3 regions of the Telluria sp. RB2R28 genome follow, and region 3 is predicted to be linked to each of the others. Evidence: predicted binding sites of a transcription regulator. Region 3 holds the regulator's gene; each other region holds the start of a gene.

Region 1 (5,784 bases), on a different contig from region 3:
TGCGGCGCAGCGCGATCAGCGGACTGGCCACGCTGGCCGAATGGACGATCGCACTTTCTTCACTCTGGCGGGCATGGTCGGCGCGCATGAATTCATCGAACAGGGCGCTCGTCATGCGCTCGCCCTCGGCCATCAACAGGCCACTGTAGTTGACCGGCAGGTCTTCCACGCGCGCGACGCCGTAGTGTTTCAGCGTGCGCGCGCGGAATGCATTGAAGTACGGGTCGTCCGGATTGTGGGTATCGCCGATCGCGGCCAGGCGCTCGTGGATCGCGACCTCGGTCTCGATGCGGCTCGGGCGGCCCACGTCGCCGGCCGCGACATCGGGCATCACGCGCGGCAGCAGGATCGCCGTGACGATCCAGCCGGCCACCAGCGCCAGCAGCGCGTCGCGCGCCCGGGGCAGCGATGCCGACACCAGCACGGCCGCCACGACCCATACCAGCAGGTACAGCGCATACCCGGCCAGCAGCGCCAGCGCCTCGGCCGCGACCGTCGGGTGCACGACAGCGATCGCCACCAGCGCGATGAAGGCCGGTGCGCCCAGCAGCAGCGTCACGCCCGCATGGGCCGCGAGTTTGCCCAGCAACAGCGTCGCGCCGCCCACACCCTGCACGATCTGCAGCCGCAACTGGCCGCGCTCACGCTCGCGCGCGACGCTCCCGAAGGCGAGGAACACGATCAGCAGCGGCGTGAGCACCTGCAGCACGAAGGCCGGTGTCAGCTGGCCAAAACGCAGCAGCACCGACGACTGGGCGGCATCGCTGAAGTTGGCGCTGTTCTGGCGGTGGCCTTCCAGAAACAGCGTGCTGCCGGTGAACGGATCGACGCCGAAATCGAAGAAGGCGAGGGGACTCAGCGGCCGGAACACATAGTGGCCGTAATGGACGACGCGGTGCGGATGGCGATCCGGCTGGTTGGCCCACTGGGCGTCGACCGTGCTCTGGAAGCGCGCCCGTTCGGCGTTCACGGCGCCCACGCGCTCATGGCTGACGACGATGGCCACGAGCGTGAGCGCCAGCATCAGGATGCCGGCGGCGACGGCCACCTGGTTGCGCAGCATGGCGCGCCACTCGCCCACGGCAACTGCGGGCAGTGCCCGGGAAACGCTCATGCGGCCTCCGGCCTGGCGGCAGCGTTCGTGGCACCGGCGTAGCGCCGGTACAGGTCGCGCACGTCATAGTGTTCGGCGCCGCTGGCGGCCACTTCGTGGCCGATGTGGCCGCGCTCCAGAAAACCGATGCGGTCGGCCACTTCGGCCGCGCCCAGCAGATCGTGCGTGACCATGAAGATGGCGCTGCCCCGTGCGCGCAGGTCTTGCAGCAGCGTGTTGAATTCGCTGGTGGCCTGCGGGTCCAGGCCCGTGGTCGGCTCGTCGAGCAATAGCAGCGGCACCTGGCGCGCCACGGCAAGGGCGATCGCGACCTTCTGGCGCATGCCTTTCGAGTAGCCGCCGAGGCGGCGCGTCCATGCGGCCGGATCGAGCCGCACCGCGCTCAAGGCATCGTCGATGGTAGCGTCAAGGGTGGCATTAAGCGGAGCGCTGCCGGCCAGGCGCAGGAAGTAGTCGATGTTTTCGCGGGCGCTCAGGTGTTCGTAAAGGGCGACGTTTTCGGGCACGTAGGCAAGCTGGCCGCGCGCGGCGAGCGGGTCGGCGGCGACGTCGATGCCGCACACGCGCACGCTGCCGGCCTGCGGTGCGAGAAAGCCGAGGAAGGCGTTGAGCGTCGTCGACTTGCCGGCGCCATTGCCGCCCAGCAGGGCATAGATTTCACCGCGCGCAACGCGCAGGTTCAGGTCGCGCAGCACGGTCGTGGCGCCGTAGGCGACGGTCACGCCGGTCGCTTCCATGGCAGGAGTGGTCATGGTCATCGTGTTCTTTCAGAGTAAACAAGGGATGCCGGCGCACGCATGCAGCGTGCACGCTCGATGCAGACGTACGCAAAGGCGGCGCCGGCAAACGGGACGGAGATGACTCGCGCCGCTACGCCGTCACGTCACGTTGGTGACCGCGTCGGCGCAAGGACGAATCAGTGGACGGACTGGTGGCGTGGTGGCGCCTGGGGGGAAGGGATCAGGTACTGGCGCCGGTAGAATGGCGCGGGGCGCGGCAGGCGCGCGAGAAGGTAGGCGACCGCCAGGAAGACGGCCAGCAGTTGTGGCGACACGGCCGGCAGGTCCGCCGTGGCATGGGCGGCGACCTGGCAGCTGACGCAGTCGGACAGCTGCTCGGCCAGGTCATGCTCGTGGTATGAGCTGCCGATGAGTTGCAGCGCCAGGATCAGCGCGCACGCACACAGGAGCAGCCGGCGCAGGGCCGTGCTGGTGTGGGTGATGCGTAAGGTGTGCAACAGCGACATGCAATCCTGATGGAACGGGTGACGGCGCAGTATAGCCCGGCCATTACGGCGCGGGCAAGGCGCAAGGCGGGGCGCAATGCGCCGGCTTACTCGAACGCCACCAGCAGCGTGGCCAGGCTGATGCAGACGACGGCGACCACGCCGATGCGCTGGCGCAGGCGGCGGCGGCCGGCGACGATGTCTTGCGCGATATGACGGCGTGGCTTTTTTGGATTGCTGCGGTCGACGGCGGTCGCCGTATGGATCGGCGTGCGGTGACGCTGGACTTGTTCGGTGTGCATAAATGGCTCCAGTTGCAGGCCCCGGCGGTGCAAGGTCAATAGTGTGCGTTTATTTGTGCTTCTGCTTGTGTTTGAGGCAATAAACAATCCTAGCATGCACGGATTCACTTGTGGAAGGCCGCGTCCTCAACCGTGCGCAGGTACGGACAGCCAGCGTACCGGACCTGCAGCGCCGTCCAAAAAGAGGCGCTGCGCGATCGTAGTGCGCGGCGCACGCCATGCTGCGGTGCATTGCAGCGGTGGCCCTGCTCGCGCTCACTCTGGGACGGTCACTGGCACGAAGCTTGCGTAATAACCAATGCGCAACGGAGCGCACGAGGTGAATGCCAACGCTGGCCCGCCTCCCCGGACAACGACGTCTACCAACGCATGAACACGTTCATGTGCGGTAGTCGTTTTTTTTTGCCTGATCACTTTTTGGGATTTGCAATGGAAAATCAACAGCGTCAAGCGCAGGGCAACCCGTCCACCGGCACGAACGTCGATGGGACGCGCCGGAACATTATCCAGGGTGCGTCGCTGGCAGCGGCCGGCAGCCTGCTGGGCCTGGCCGGGGGCGGGGCATGGGCGGCGGGGTCGGACAAGCCCGAAAAAACCGAGATCAAGATCGGCTTCATTCCACTGACCGATTGCGCATCGGTGGTGATGGCGTCGGTGCTGGGCTTAGACAAGAAGTACGGCGTCAAGTTCGTGCTGAGCAAAGAGGCTTCGTGGGCCGGCGTGCGCGACAAGCTCGCCAACGGCGACCTCGACGCTGCCCACGTGCTGTACGGCCTGCTGTACGGCGTGCAGATGGGCATTGGCGGCCAGAAGAAGGACATGGCCGTGCTGATGGGCCTGAACAACAATGGCCAGGCCATCACGCTGTCGAAGCAACTGGCCACCAAGGGCGCGGTCGACGGCGCCTCGCTCGCCAAGCTGATGCGCACCGAAAAACGCGACTACACGTTCGCACAAACCTTCCCGACTGGCACCCACGCGATGTGGCTGTATTACTGGCTGGCCGCCAATGGCATCAATCCGATGAAGGACGCCAAGGTCATCACCGTGCCGCCGCCGCAGATGGTGGCCAATATGCGCATTGGGAACATGGACGGCTTCTGCGTCGGCGAACCGTGGGGCCACCGCGCCATCATGGACGGCATCGGCATCACCGCCACGACGACCCAGGACATCTGGCGCGACCACCCCGAGAAGGTGCTGGGCTCGACGCTGGAATTTGCCAAGGCCAATCCGAACACGTGCCGCGCGATGATGGCCGCCATCCTGGAGGCGGGCAAGTGGATCGATGCGTCGCTGGCCAACAAGAACAAGATGGCCGAAGTGATCGCCGCCAAGTCGTACGTCAACACCAGCAAGGATGCGATCGACCAGCGCATCATGGGCCGGTACCAGAACGGCATGGGGAAGACCTGGGACGACGCGAACCACATGAAGTTCTACAACGATGGCCTGGTCAACTTCCCGTACCTGTCCGACGGTATGTGGTTCATGACGCAGCATCGTCGCTGGGGCCTGCTCAAGACCGATCCGGATTACCTGGCGGTGGCAACGGCGGTCAACCAGGTCCAGCTGTACAAGGACGCGGCGACGATGACGAAGACGCCGGTCCCGGCGGGCTTGCTGCGCACATCGAAGCTGATGGACGGCGCCGTGTGGGATGGCAAGAACCCACAGGCGTATGCCGCGTCGTTCAAGGTCAAGGCTTGACCATCCACCCGTACTGCGAGGAGCCGTCATGAATGCCCTGTTGAAATCCGTTCCCAACGAGCCGGCGCCGGTGCCGGTGGCCGTCAGCGGCCCGGCGCGCACCGCGACGCCGCGCAAGCCGGCAGCCAGCACTGTCGCTGCCCGTCGCGCGCAGCCGTTCGCCGCGGTGGTCCGGCGCGTGGCGCCGCCGCTGACCGGCATCGCGCTCGTGCTGCTGGTCTGGCAAGTGATCGCCGCGCAGAACGAGGCGTTTCCGTCGCCGCTGGTCACGTGGCAGGCGGCGCTCGAACTGTTTGCCGATCCGTTCTACCGCAACAGCCCCAACGACCAGGGCATCGGCTGGAACGTGCTGGCGTCGCTGCAGCGCGTGGCGATCGGCTTCGGCCTCGCGGCGCTGATCGGGATTCCGCTGGGCTTCGTGATCGGGCGCGTGCAGTTTGTCAGCCGCATGTTCGGCCCGATCATCAGCCTGCTCAAGCCCGTCTCGCCGCTGGCCTGGCTGCCGATTGGCCTCCTGGTGTTCAAATCGGCCGACCCGGCGGCGATCTGGTCGATCTTCATCTGCTCGATCTGGCCGATGATCATCAACACGGCCGTCGGCGTGCAGCGGGTGCCGCAGGACTACATGAACGTGGCGCGCGTGCTGAACCTGTCGGAGTGGAAGATCCTCACCAAGATCCTGCTGCCATCGGCGCTGCCGTACATCCTGACCGGCGTGCGCCTGGCGATCGGCACCGCGTGGCTCGTCATCGTGGCAGCCGAAATGCTGACCGGCGGCGTGGGCATCGGCTTCTGGGTGTGGGACGAGTGGAACAACCTGAACGTGGCCCACATCATCATCGCGATTGCCATCATCGGCGTGGTTGGCCTGCTGCTCGAACTGGCGTTGGTGTCGCTGGCACGCGCACTGACCCACGAACAAGTGGCTAACTGAAAGGGTTTCGATCATGGACGAACTGCAAAAGAAATTCATCGACATCACCGGCGTCGAGATGGCGTTTCACACGAAGAAGGGCGTGTTCCCAGCGTTGCAGGGGATCGACCTGACGGTCAGCAAGGGCGAATTCATCACGCTGATCGGCCACTCGGGCTGCGGCAAGTCGACGCTGCTGAACCTGATCGCCGGACTGCTCAAGCCGACGGCTGGCCTGCTGATCTGCGCAGGCCGCGAGATCGGCGGCCCGTCCCCGGAGCGCGCGGTCGTGTTCCAGAATCATTCGCTGTTGCCGTGGCTGACGTGCTACGAGAACATCCATCTGGGTGTCGAGCGGGTGTTCGGCGGGGCTGAATCCCGCGCGCAGCTGCGTGAGCGGACGATGGACGCGCTGGCGCTGGTGGGCTTGACGAGCGCCGAAACCAAGCGGCCGCATGAAATCTCGGGCGGCATGAAGCAGCGCGTCGGCATCGCGCGGGCGCTGGCAATGCAGCCTAAG
Region 2 (5,784 bases), on a different contig from region 3:
TTCATGCATCCGAAGAAGACCGGCCTGCGGTCGCGCTTCCTGGCGCGCATCCAGGATTATCTCGACCGGGCCGAGCCGGGCAGCCTGGCGGCGGTTGCAGCCAGCGTGCCCCAGAGCGCCGACACGATGGCCAACCACCAGGTGCCGCAGTGGTTGTTCGCGTTCGACGCCGCCGGCATGGCCACCTTCCGCGCGCTGGCGCTGCTGGCAGCGCATCCCGATGGGGCAGCACGCGCCCGCGCCGAGCTGCGCAGCCATCCCGGCATCGACCGCCAGTACCTGCCATTTTTGCGCTCGACTGTGCTGGAGTCGCTGCGCCTTTGGCCGACGACGCCGGCGATCCTGCGCCAGAGCACGCGCGAGACGCAGTGGGAAGGGGGCACGATGCCGGAGGGCACGGGCATCCTGCTGTTCACGCCGTTCTTCCACCGCGACGACGGGCGCATGGCGTGCGCCGACCGCTTTGCGCCCGAGTTGTGGCTGAAGGATGACAAGGTACGCGATGTGCAGGACCGCGACTGGCCGCTGGTGCCGTTCAGCAGCGGGCCGGTGATGTGCCCGGCGCGCAATCTGGTGCTGATGCTGACCAGCGTGATGCTCGGCGCGCTGATTGGCGAGGATGACGGTATCCACGGGCTGACGCCGTCGCAGCAGGGGCGGCTAAATCCGGCCCGGTTACCTGGGACGCTGGACAACTACAGCTTGCGCTTTGTGCTCCGGGCAGATCGCGACGTTGGTACCACCAGATCGTTTGATTGAGCCAGTCAGCAGCCGCTTCCTCCTTGTCGATGCAGCCCCCCGATTCTGTACGGCGGCCTGCAAGCGTGCGGCTGGTGTGTCCATGCTATGTTGGGTTCCCATTTCCTTCCGGAGTACAAGCACCATGATGTTCAATCTTAAATTTCTTGAGAATAACGTCGCGATCGACCAGGACACCTGGACCGCATTGGCGACGACAGGCAGTGATGCATCGCTGGACAACGTGCGGGCGGCCATTCTCGGCGTGCTGGAAAGCGGCGGGACCTTCACGGTAGAAGACAGCAACGACCAGGTCGTACGGCGCGTCGAAACGTCAGCCGAGTTCGAGGGCTATATGCAGGAAATCGCGATGCAGCGCGACCAGTTCCAGCAGGAGCAGGCATAGGGTTCCATGCCGCCCGGTTCTTGATTTACCCTCGATTTGCCGGGTAATCGTGCGCGGCAGCATGCAGGTAGAATGAATCGGAACTGCCTCTTCCCAACTCTTGAAGCGAGTCACGATGTCATTTTCACGCACCTTCCGCCACACCATTCTTGCCGCCAGCCTGCTGGCCGGCCTGTCCCAGGCAGGCGCGCACGCCGCGTCGCTTCCGGCGCCATTCGACACCCAGCTGGCCGCCGACTTTCCCAAGCTCGAAGCCTTCTATCGTGACTTGCACGCCAATCCCGAACTCGGCTTCGCGGAACACAAGACCGCGGCCAAGCTGGCCGAACGGGCCAAGGCGCTCGGCTTCGAGGTGACCACCGGCGTCGGCGGCACCGGCGTCGTGGCGATCCTCAAGAATGGTCCGGGGCCGACCGTGATGCTGCGCACCGAGATGGATGCGCTGCCGGTGCTGGAAAAGACCGGCCTGCCGTTTGCCAGCAAGGTAACGACGAAAAATGCCGCCGGCGATACCGTGCCGGTGGCACATGCCTGCGGCCACGACCTGCACATGGCTGCCTGGTATGGCACGGCAAAACTCATGGCGGAGAACCGCAAGGCCTGGAGCGGCACCCTGATGCTGATCGGCCAGCCGTCCGAAGAAGCGTTGACAGGCGCCGCCGCCATGCTCAAGGACGGCCTCTTCACGCGCTTCCCGAAACCGGATTACGCGCTGTCGATGCACGACGACGCGTCGATGGCATCGGGCACGGTCATGTGGCACGCCGGGCCGTTCCGCGCGTCGGCCGACACCGTCACCATCACGATGTTCGGGCAGGGCGGCCATGGCGCCGTGCCGCACGAGACGCGCGACCCGGTGGTGATGGCGGCGCGGCTGGTGATGGCGCTGCAGACCCTGATCTCGCGCGAAAACAATCCGCTCGACCCGGTCGTGATCACGGTCGGCAGCATCCAGGGCGGCACCCAGGCCAATATCGTCCCGGATCAGGTCAAGCTGGCGCTGACGGTGCGTACCTTCCGGCCCGAAGTGCGCCAGCGCGTGCTGGCCAGCATCGCCCGCGAAGCCAAGGGTGAGGCACTCGCCGCCGGCGCGCCGAAGGAGCCGCTGGTGGAAGTCAAGACCGGCACTGATTCGGTGGTCAACGATCCGCAGCTGGTGGCGCGCGCCGTCAAGGCGGTCGAGCAGGCCGTCGGCCCTGATTTTGTGAAAGAAATGCCGGCCAAGATGACGTCCGAGGACTTCGCCATGTACGGCCAGCAGCCTGGCGTCAAGGCGCTGCTGCTGCACGTGGGCGCGGTCGATGCCGGCCGCCTCGAAGCAGCGAAGAAGGCAGGAAAACCCTTGCCGGGAACCCATTCGCCGCAATGGGCGCCGGATCTGAAGCCGACGCTCACCAATACCATCAAGGCCGAGACGGCGATCCTGCTCGACCTGATGGCGCCACAGCGCTAAGCGCATCATCATAAGGCCCGTCATGCATTTTCTTGTCATCGCTGCTGCGTCCTCGCTCGCTCTTGCCGCCGTACCCCTTGCCCAGGCCCAGCCTGCAGGCAAGGTTGTGCAAGTCAAAATCGGTACGGTGTCGCCACTGTCCGGCCCCAGCGCGCATGCGGGCAAGGACATCGAAAACGGTGCCCGCATGGCGATCGATGAACTCAACGCGAAGGGCATCGTGCTTGGTGGCAGCAAGGTCCAATGGGTCTTGCAGCCCGAGGACGACGGCGCCGATCCTCGCACCGGCACAACGGTCGCGCAGAAGCTGGTCGATGCGAAGGTGGCGGCTGTCGTGGGGCACCTCAATTCGGGCACGACTGTACCGGCCTCGAAGATCTACGCCAACGCCGGCATCCCGCAGATTTCGCCGGCGGCCACGACGCCCGTCTACACCAATCAGGGTTTCAAGACGGCGTTTCGCGTCGTCGCCAACGACAACCTGATCGGCCGCACGCTGGCCACGTACACGCTCGGCACCCTGAAGGCAAAGAAGATTGCCGTGATCGACGACCGCACCGCCTTCGGCCAGGGGCTGGCGGACGAATTCGTCAAGGGCGTCAAGAAAGCGGGGGCGGGCACAAGCGTGGTCAGCCGCCAGTTCACCAGCGACAAGGCAACCGATTTCAGCGCCATCCTGACCCAGATCCGCGCGCGCGATCCGGACGTGATTTTTTATGGCGGCATGGATGCGGTGGCCGGGCCGATGCTCAAGCAGATGAAGGCGCTCGGGCTGCGCGCCAAGCTCATTTCGGGCGACGGCGTCTGCTCGGAAAAAATGCCGCTGCTGGCCGGCGACGCGCTGGTCGACGACAAGGTGTACTGCGTCGTAGCGGGCGGCGTTGGCGCTGCGCAGGAAGCTGGCCTGAATGCATTCACACAGCGTTACCAGCAGCGCTACAAGATCCCGCTGCAGACGTATGCGCCCTATGCCTACGATGCGGTGATGGTGTTCGCGAAAGCGATGCAGACGGCAAACTCGAGCGATCCAGCCAGATTCCTGCCGGTGTTGGCCGCCGTCAGGCACGAGGGTGTTACTGGCAGCATCGCCTTCGATCAGAAGGGCGATTTGCGTGACGCCGCGATGACGATCTATACCTTCCGCAAAGGCAAGAAGGTCAGGCTGGCGGTGCTGCGCTGACGTGCAGGACCCGACGTGAATGGCATTGCCTTGACTGATTCTGAATGCTAGCGAGATGAACGTTATCTGACGGTTTTCTTTACACCGAGCAAGTCCTTTTTATGACCTAAAGTTACAAGGCACTGATTACAAGAGATAATTATTTTTGGCATGGATATTGCTCCTAGATAGAAAACCATACTAGGGGGTCAAAATGTTCAAGACAATCAAAAAAGTCGGTACAGCACTCACACTGCGGGGCCTGGTCGCATCGTCGCTGTTTTTCGCAGCCCCGGTTGCAATGGCCGACGTCATCTTGCATTACTCGCTGAGCGGCGTCGCGATGGAAGGCGGGGGTATGATGACGGGATCGTTTGACTGGAATGCCTCTACATCACGGCCGCTCAACTACAACATTACAGCTCCAACCAATAGCTATGGGCCTGCCACGAATTTTAATACCGACAATTCGTTCTATCTTGGCCCCGCATTTTTGGGCATCGGAAACGCGCCCGCGGATTCAGGCTTCGTCATTAATCTGAACAGTTTTCAGGGGTACGTGAATTTAATTTTTGATCGCTCTCTCGCCAACGGCGGAACCGTCGAAATTACAACGTCAGCCGAACGTTTCGAATCCTTTTTCTCGCATAATGATTTTACTGGCGACAGGGTAGTCGCAGGTGTCGTTACGGCCGCAGGCGGCGTGCCCGTGCCCGAGCCAGCAACACTCGCGTTATTTGCACTCGGCCTGCTGCCTTTGGCTGCTCGCCGGCGCCGGGCGGCCCCGATGGCGCTGTAACGCGCATTTCTCCGATGGCGTGGCCAGCTGCGCGCCATGATTCATTGCGTTTCTTAATGATAAGAGCAGGGGTCAGTTCCCTCTGACCCTGTTCTTCGAACATGCGTATTGCGTTGACAGCCCAAGTCATTGGCGACAGACTGGCGCACCTCATACGTATCTCTTTCCCCATGCTTCTGCGTCACGTCCTGCTGCTGATCCCGCTCACCTGCGTTTCTTTTCCATCCACTGCCAGTATTGCGACGCGAGCGCAGGCATCACCCAATGCGCTTCAGGCGTTGCGGCTGGCAGCCGAGGCGGGTGACAGCGAGGCCATGGTTGAGCTCGGATGGCGCTTGTTTGACGGACAAGGAGTCGCCAATGACGACACCGCTGCCGTCCTCTGGTTCCGCACTGCTGCCGAAAAAGGCAGTGCGGCCGGGATGTACGGGCTGGCGTGGTGTCAGAGCCTGGGCCGTGGGATGCCTGCCGACGAGGCAGCAGCGCTGGCACTGATGCACGAGGCGGCCGGCCTGGGCGATACCGATGCCCAGAATGAGTTGGGCAATACGCTATTTAAAAAAGGCAAAGATGCAGAAGCAAATGCGTGGTTTGCCAAGGCGGCTGCGCAGGGGCATACCTCTGCAATGTGGAATATGGGCCGCAGTTTGCTGCATGGCTGGGGCACCGATAGTGATCCGGTAGCTGGTCTCGCCTGGCTGCGCAAGTCGGCAGAATCCGGAAACAAGGTCGGCATGTACTACCTCGCGTATGCCCTCGCCGAGGGGACAGACGTTCCCAAGGATCATGTCGCCGCCCGGCACTGGTATCGCAGGAGCATGGAACTGGGCGATCCCGATGCCCGTTACGAGCTGGCCGAGATGCTTCTTGTCGGCCAGGGCGGCACCGCCGATCCTGCAGAAGCTTTGCGCCTGTACCGCGCTGGTGCGGCCGAGGACCACAGGAATTCCGTGTATGGCCTGGCGCTTGTCTATGTCGACGGCACAGGCGTCAAACAAGATACCGCCGAAGCCGAGCGCTGGCTTGCCAGAAGCATCGCGCTCGGGGATGCGCGCGGCATGGTAAGGCTGGGTCGCATGATGCTGGAAGGGGACGGGCGCACGATAGACAGGCAGGCCGCTGCGCAGCTTTTCCTGCGTGCGGCAGAGGCCGGTAGCGTTTCCGGCGCGTTCTGGATCGGATATTGCCTGGAACTGGGCAGTGGCCTGCCCAAGGACGAAGCGGCCGCG
Region 3 (5,784 bases):
AACCACGACAAGCGCATCGGCTTTGCCAATCTGCTCGACGCCACCGGCTTTACTGCCGACCAATGCGGCTACATCGGTGACGACGTGATCGACCTGCCGCTGTTCGCGCGCGTCGGCTTTGCCGTCGCGGTACCGTCCGGCCATCCGGACGTGCAGCACCGCGCGCATTACGTGACGAAGAATGGTGGCGGACGTGGCGCGGTGCGCGAGATCTGCGACCTCGTCATGCGCGCGCAGGGCACCTATGACCAGGCGCTCGCGCCGTATTTCGCCTGACCGCCATGGCCACGATCGCCTCCAACAAACGCACCGCGCATCGCTGGAATCTGCTGGCGATGATCGTGATCGGCGTGTTCTTCGCCTTCGGCAGCTTCTGGCTGCTGCAGTTGATGCAGGGGACCGAGATCGATGCGCAGCTAGGCGGCCCGCCCGACGAGCCGGATTACATCGTCGAGAACTTTTCGTTTGTGCGGATGACGCCCAACGGCCAGCCGAGCTACGTGGTGTCGGGCAAGCGCCTGGCCCACATCCCGCAAGGGGACGTGTCGAACGTCGACCAGCCGCTCATGCGCGGCATCGAACCGGGTCGTCCGCCGATGACGGTGGTGGCCAGGAACGCGCGCATCTTCCACGAAGAACACCGCGTCGAACTGTTTGGCGACGTCGATCTGCAGCGCCCGAAGACGCCCGCCAGCGAAGCGCTGCGCGTGCGCACGCAGGCCATGACCGTGTTGCCCGACGAAGAAATCGTCAAGACCGACCAGCCGATCGACATGGAGCTTGGCGCGTCCAGCCTCAAGGCCACCGGCATGATGGCCAACAACGCGACCATGCAGATGCAATTGTCCGGCCGCGGCCGTATCGTCTATCCGCCACGCCAGCGCTGAAGGCCATCAGCCATGCGCGCGTGCTAACCCAGGACCAGCACCATAATGAAAAAACTTTTTGCTGCCGCTTTCTTTTCACTCCTTTCCTTGACCGCCATGGCCGAAAAGGCCGACTCGCTCAAGCAGGCGGCGCTCGAATACGATAACGGCGACCTTGATGGCGTCGCAGGCGTACGCACCTTCACCGGCAACGTGATCCTGACCCGCGGCACGCTGCTGGTCAAGGCCGAACGCGCCGTCGTCAGGGAGACACCCGAAGGCTATATGAGCGTGACGCTCACCGCCGCCAACGGCAAGCCCGCCACGTTCCGTCAGAAGCGCGACGGCGGCCCGAACCTGTGGGTCGAAGGCCAGGCCGAACGCATCGAATACGACGAACGCTCGGAGCTGGTGCGCCTGTACTCGAACGCCGTCGTCAAGGAACTCGAAAACGACCGGATGACCAACCAGATGACCGGCCCGTTCATCTCGTACGACAACCGCAAGGAAGTCGTCGCCGTGCGCAATGATGTCAGCGGCGAGAGCAAGGTTGGCGGCGGGCGCGGCACGCTGATCCTGGCGCCCAAGCGTGCGCCGGCCGGAGGCACGCAATGACGGAACTGAACGATCGCAGCACGCTGGTCGTCAAGGGCCTGCAGAAAAGCTATGGCAAGCGCCTGGTCGTGCGCGACGTGTCGCTCGATGTCGAATGCGGCGAAGTGGTGGGTTTGCTGGGCCCGAACGGCGCCGGCAAGACCACCTCGTTCTACATGATCGTCGGCCTGGTGCCGTCGGACGCCGGCTCGATCAGCATCAACGGCACCGACATCACCAGCCTGCCGATCCATCGCCGCGCGGTGCTCGGCCTGTCGTACCTGCCGCAGGAAGCGTCGGTGTTTCGCAAGCTGACGGTGGAAGAAAACATCCGCGCCGTGCTCGAACTGCAGAAGGTCAACGGCAAGTCGCTCACCAAAACCGAGATCAGCGACCGCCTCGACACCTTGCTGGCCGACCTGCAGATCGAGAAGCTGCGCGAGAACCCGGCGCTGTCGCTGTCGGGCGGTGAGCGGCGCCGCGTGGAGATCGCGCGCGCACTGGCCACCAACCCGCGCTTCGTGCTGCTCGATGAACCGTTTGCCGGCGTCGATCCGATCGCCGTGATCGAGATCCAGCGCATCGTGCGCTTCCTCAAGGAGCGCAAGATCGGCGTCCTGATCACCGACCACAATGTCCGCGAGACGCTTGGCATCTGCGACCGCGCCTACATCATCAATCAGGGCGCGGTGCTTGCATCCGGCCGCCCCGACGATATCATCGCCGACGAGTCGGTACGGCGCGTGTACCTCGGTGAACATTTCCGCATGTAAGCCATACTCAATTGATGAAACAGTCCCTTCAGCTCCGCACTTCGCAGCACCTGGCGCTCACGCCACAGCTGCAGCAATCGATCCGGTTGCTGCAGCTGTCCACGCTCGAACTGCATCAGGAGATCGAGCAGATATTGGGCGATAACCCGCTGCTCGAAAGGCTCGACGATCCGCTCGATCATTCGGTGCGCTTGCTGGCCGATGGGGCCATCAACAATGCGCCGGCACCTGGCGAGGCGCCGCCGGCGCCGGGCCAGCAGGCCGAGGGCGAAGGCAGCGCGCCGGCCGAGGGCGAGGGCGCTGAAGGTGGCGGGGTCGATGGCGACCGGCCCGACAACGAGTGGAGCGAAGGCAGCGGAACGTCGTCCGGCAGCGCCAGCAGCGACGATGAAGACGGCCGCCCGCAGCTGGAGGCGTGCGCCATCACGCTGCGCGAACACCTGATGGAACAGGTGCGCGAAACGCTGCTGTCGACCCGCGACCGCGCGCTGGCCGAACTGGTGATCGACGCGCTCGACGACAACGGCTACCTGGAAGAACCGCTCGACGACATCCACGCGCGGCTGCCCGAAGAACTCGACGTCGACCTCGACGAACTGCGCTGCGCGCTGGCGATGGTGCAGAGCATGGACCCGGTGGGCGTGGGCGCGCGCAGTGCGGCCGAATGCCTGGCGCTGCAGATCCGGCGCATGCCGGGCGTGCCGATGGTCACGCGCCGCATGGCCCTGAAGATCGTCGAAGGCTACCTGACGTGGTTCGCGCAGCGCGAATACAGCAAACTGAAAAAAGCGCTCGATTGCGACGACGAAGACCTGCGCGAAGTGCAGGCCGTGGTCCGCCAGTGCAATCCGCACCCGGGCGCCGCGTTCGCGTCGAACGTGTCGGATTACGTGGTGCCGGACGTGATCGTGCGGCGCGCCAAGAACGGCTGGGCGGTCACGCTGAACCCGGACGTCATGCCGCGCCTGCGCGTGAACAGCCTGTACGCCACGATGCTCAAGCAGGGCCGCAGCGAGAGCCAGATGGGCGCGCAGATGCAAGAGGCGAAGTGGCTCATCAAGAACATGCGCCAGCGTTTCGACACGATCCTGCGTGTGGCCGAGGCGATTGTCGAGCGCCAGCGCAACTTTTTCAGCCATGGCGCGGTTGCCATGCGGCCCCTTGTTTTGCGCGAGATAGCTGATACACTAGGTCTGCACGAGAGCACGATCTCTCGTGTCACAACCCAGAAATACATGCTGACCCCGCACGGCATGTTCGAGTTGAAGTATTTCTTCGGTAGCCACGTTGCCACTGAAGCGGGCGGCGAAGCATCCTCAACGGCAATCCGTGCGCTCATCGCACAATTGACAGGAGCAGAAGACCCTAAGAATCCATTATCCGACAGCAAGATCGCGGAAATGCTCGGGGAACAAGGCATGGTCATTGCGCGCAGGACGGTCGCAAAATACCGTGAAGCGCTCAAGATCCCCCCCGTCAGTCTCCGCAAAGCCTTGTAACAACGCCGCTCATACAGTCTGTGCCTTCAGCTCCTGTGTGGTGCAAGCGACGTGACATCTTCAAAGGAGTGTGTATGAACCTCACCATCAGTGGTCACCATCTCGAAGTCACCCCTGCCATCCGTGAATACGTTCAGAATAAGCTGGAACGCATTATTCGCCATTTCGATCAAGTCATAGATACCCACGTCTTCCTGGCCGTCGATAACCTCACTGAAAAAGAAAAAAGGCAAAAAGCTGAAATCAATGTCCAGGTGTCGGGCAAGACCCTGCACGTGGCGAGCGTCGCGCAAGACCTGTACGCCGCGATCGACATGTTGATGGATAAACTGGATCGACAAATCCTGAAGCACAAGCAGATGCTCAAAGACCATAACCGCACAGCGATCAAACGCCTGGACGTCAACGAAGCAGACGTCGCTGCCGCCTGATCGAGCGCAGGTCACCACCGCCAGGGGCGTCTTTTCGGGACGCCCTTTTTGCATCCCGCTGCCGGTAAAATACGTGTTTCCTTTCGATGGATCACGCCATGCCCGAACACGTCCTGACCCGCATCGCCAACCGTACCGGCATCATTACCCTCGACCGGCCCAAGGCGCTCAATTCGCTGTCGCTGGACATGGTGCGCGCACTGACCACGATCCTGCTCGACTGGCAGCTCGACGCCGCGGTCGATGCCGTCGTGATCACCAGCAGCAGTGAAAAAGCGCTGTGCGCCGGCGGCGATATCCGCTTCTTCCACGACGTCGGCAACGCCTCGCCGCAAGGCGGCAGCGCACTGCTCGAAGATTTCTTCACCGAAGAATACGCGCTCAACCACCTGATCCATTTTTATCCGAAACCGTATATCGCGCTGATGGACGGCGTGGTCATGGGCGGCGGCATGGGCATCGCGCAGGGTGGGCCCGATTGCGGCCTGCGCATCGTCACCGAGCGCACCAGGATGGCAATGCCAGAGGTGAATATCGGCCTGTTCCCCGATGTCGGCGGCAGCCATTTCCTGTCGCACGCGCCGGGGCAACTGGGGATGTTTCTGGGCTTGACCGGTTTGACGATCGGCGCGGCCGACGCACTGTACGTGGGCCTGGCCGACGTGTTCGTGCCGGGCGCAGACCTGGCGGCGTTGCACGCGCTGATCGAGGCGACGCCGGGCGCGAATCTGCCGGCGGCGATCCGCGCGTTCGCCATCCAGCATGCCGGCGAGAGTGAATTGCAGGCCAACCGTGCGCGCATCGATGCGCACTTTGGCGCGGACTCGGTGGCGGCGATCATGGCGTCGCTCGAGGGTGACGACACGCCGTTCGCGCAGAAGGCGTTGCGCGCGATGCGTCAGCGCTCACCGTTGATGATGTGCGTGACGCGCGAGCTGCTGCTGCGCGGCGCGTCGCTCGATGTCGCCGACTGTCTGCGCCTGGAGCGCTCGCTGGTGCGCCGCAACTTCGAGCATGGCGAAGTGCTCGAAGGCGTGCGCGCGCTCGTGATCGACAAGGACAATGCGCCGCAATGGAATCCGCCCTCGCTCGACCTCGTGACCGACGCGATGGTCGCGCACTTCTTCGCGCCGGTGTGGCCGGCGCACGCGCACCCGCTGCGCCATCTCGCGTAAGCCTCTTCATGCATATCCGTTTGCGCGTGACTTTTCGCGCAGGCGGTGCAAACATCGTGGCTTCATGAACCGATGAGGACCCCCGATGCGCATGACCGCCTTGCTGCTGTCGATGACCTTGTGCGGCAGCGTCGCCGCCCAGGCCTGGCAGCCTGACTTCAATGCGAGCACATTCAAGGGGCCGGCCTCCGGTCCTGCCAACGAGGTGCTGGTGCTGGGTTCGCCCCATCTGTCGCAATTGCCGAAAACCTTCCAGGCCGCCAGCCTGACGCTGCTGAACGAGCGCCTGGCCGCATGGAAGCCGCAGGCGATTGCGATCGAGGCGGTATCCGGGCCGCAGTGCGACTTCATGCGACGCTACCCTGCCCGCTACAAGGACTCGATCGATTCCTACTGCCGGGATACCGCGCCGGCCCGTCTGGCCACGGGGCTGGATGTCCCGGCAG

The links. The regulator sigma-54, encoded in region 3, starts transcription at its own class of promoters, with help from an activator protein. The targets are predictions, from matches to a motif close to TGGCANGNAANCTGCTTT.
Region 1: a site for sigma-54 is predicted at 2,915-2,932, ahead of AC56LV_RS01665 (CmpA/NrtA family ABC transporter substrate-binding protein). Genes of this name have one in related genera too.
Region 2: a site for sigma-54 is predicted at 3,924-3,941, ahead of AC56LV_RS09745 (PEP-CTERM sorting domain-containing protein). Genes of this name have one in related genera too.

The regions. Positions count from the first base shown of each region.
Region 1 is NZ_JCASIK010000001.1:379,082-384,865, forward strand. Features, by position in the region: gene AC56LV_RS01645 (DUF3526 domain-containing protein) at 1-1,114, opposite strand, end outside; gene AC56LV_RS01650 (ABC transporter ATP-binding protein) at 1,111-1,866, opposite strand; gene AC56LV_RS01655 (hypothetical protein) at 2,031-2,360, opposite strand; gene AC56LV_RS01660 (hypothetical protein) at 2,447-2,641, opposite strand; gene AC56LV_RS01665 (CmpA/NrtA family ABC transporter substrate-binding protein) at 3,071-4,351, shown strand; gene ntrB (nitrate ABC transporter permease) at 4,380-5,285, shown strand; gene AC56LV_RS01675 (ABC transporter ATP-binding protein) at 5,299-5,784, shown strand, end outside.
Region 2 is NZ_JCASIK010000002.1:483,897-489,680, reverse strand. Features, by position in the region: gene AC56LV_RS09765 (cytochrome P450) at 1-759, shown strand, start outside; gene AC56LV_RS09760 (hypothetical protein) at 884-1,144, shown strand; gene AC56LV_RS09755 (amidohydrolase) at 1,260-2,597, shown strand; gene AC56LV_RS09750 (branched-chain amino acid ABC transporter substrate-binding protein) at 2,620-3,777, shown strand; gene AC56LV_RS09745 (PEP-CTERM sorting domain-containing protein) at 3,971-4,555, shown strand; gene AC56LV_RS09740 (tetratricopeptide repeat protein) at 4,726-5,784, shown strand, end outside.
Region 3 is NZ_JCASIK010000003.1:20,096-25,879, reverse strand. Features, by position in the region: gene AC56LV_RS12390 (KdsC family phosphatase) at 1-276, shown strand, start outside; gene lptC (LPS export ABC transporter periplasmic protein LptC) at 282-887, shown strand; gene lptA (lipopolysaccharide transport periplasmic protein LptA) at 933-1,481, shown strand; gene lptB (LPS export ABC transporter ATP-binding protein) at 1,478-2,233, shown strand; gene AC56LV_RS12370 (RNA polymerase factor sigma-54) at 2,248-3,732, shown strand; gene hpf (ribosome hibernation-promoting factor, HPF/YfiA family) at 3,807-4,163, shown strand; gene AC56LV_RS12360 (enoyl-CoA hydratase/isomerase family protein) at 4,262-5,338, shown strand; gene AC56LV_RS12355 (DUF5694 domain-containing protein) at 5,424-5,784, shown strand, end outside.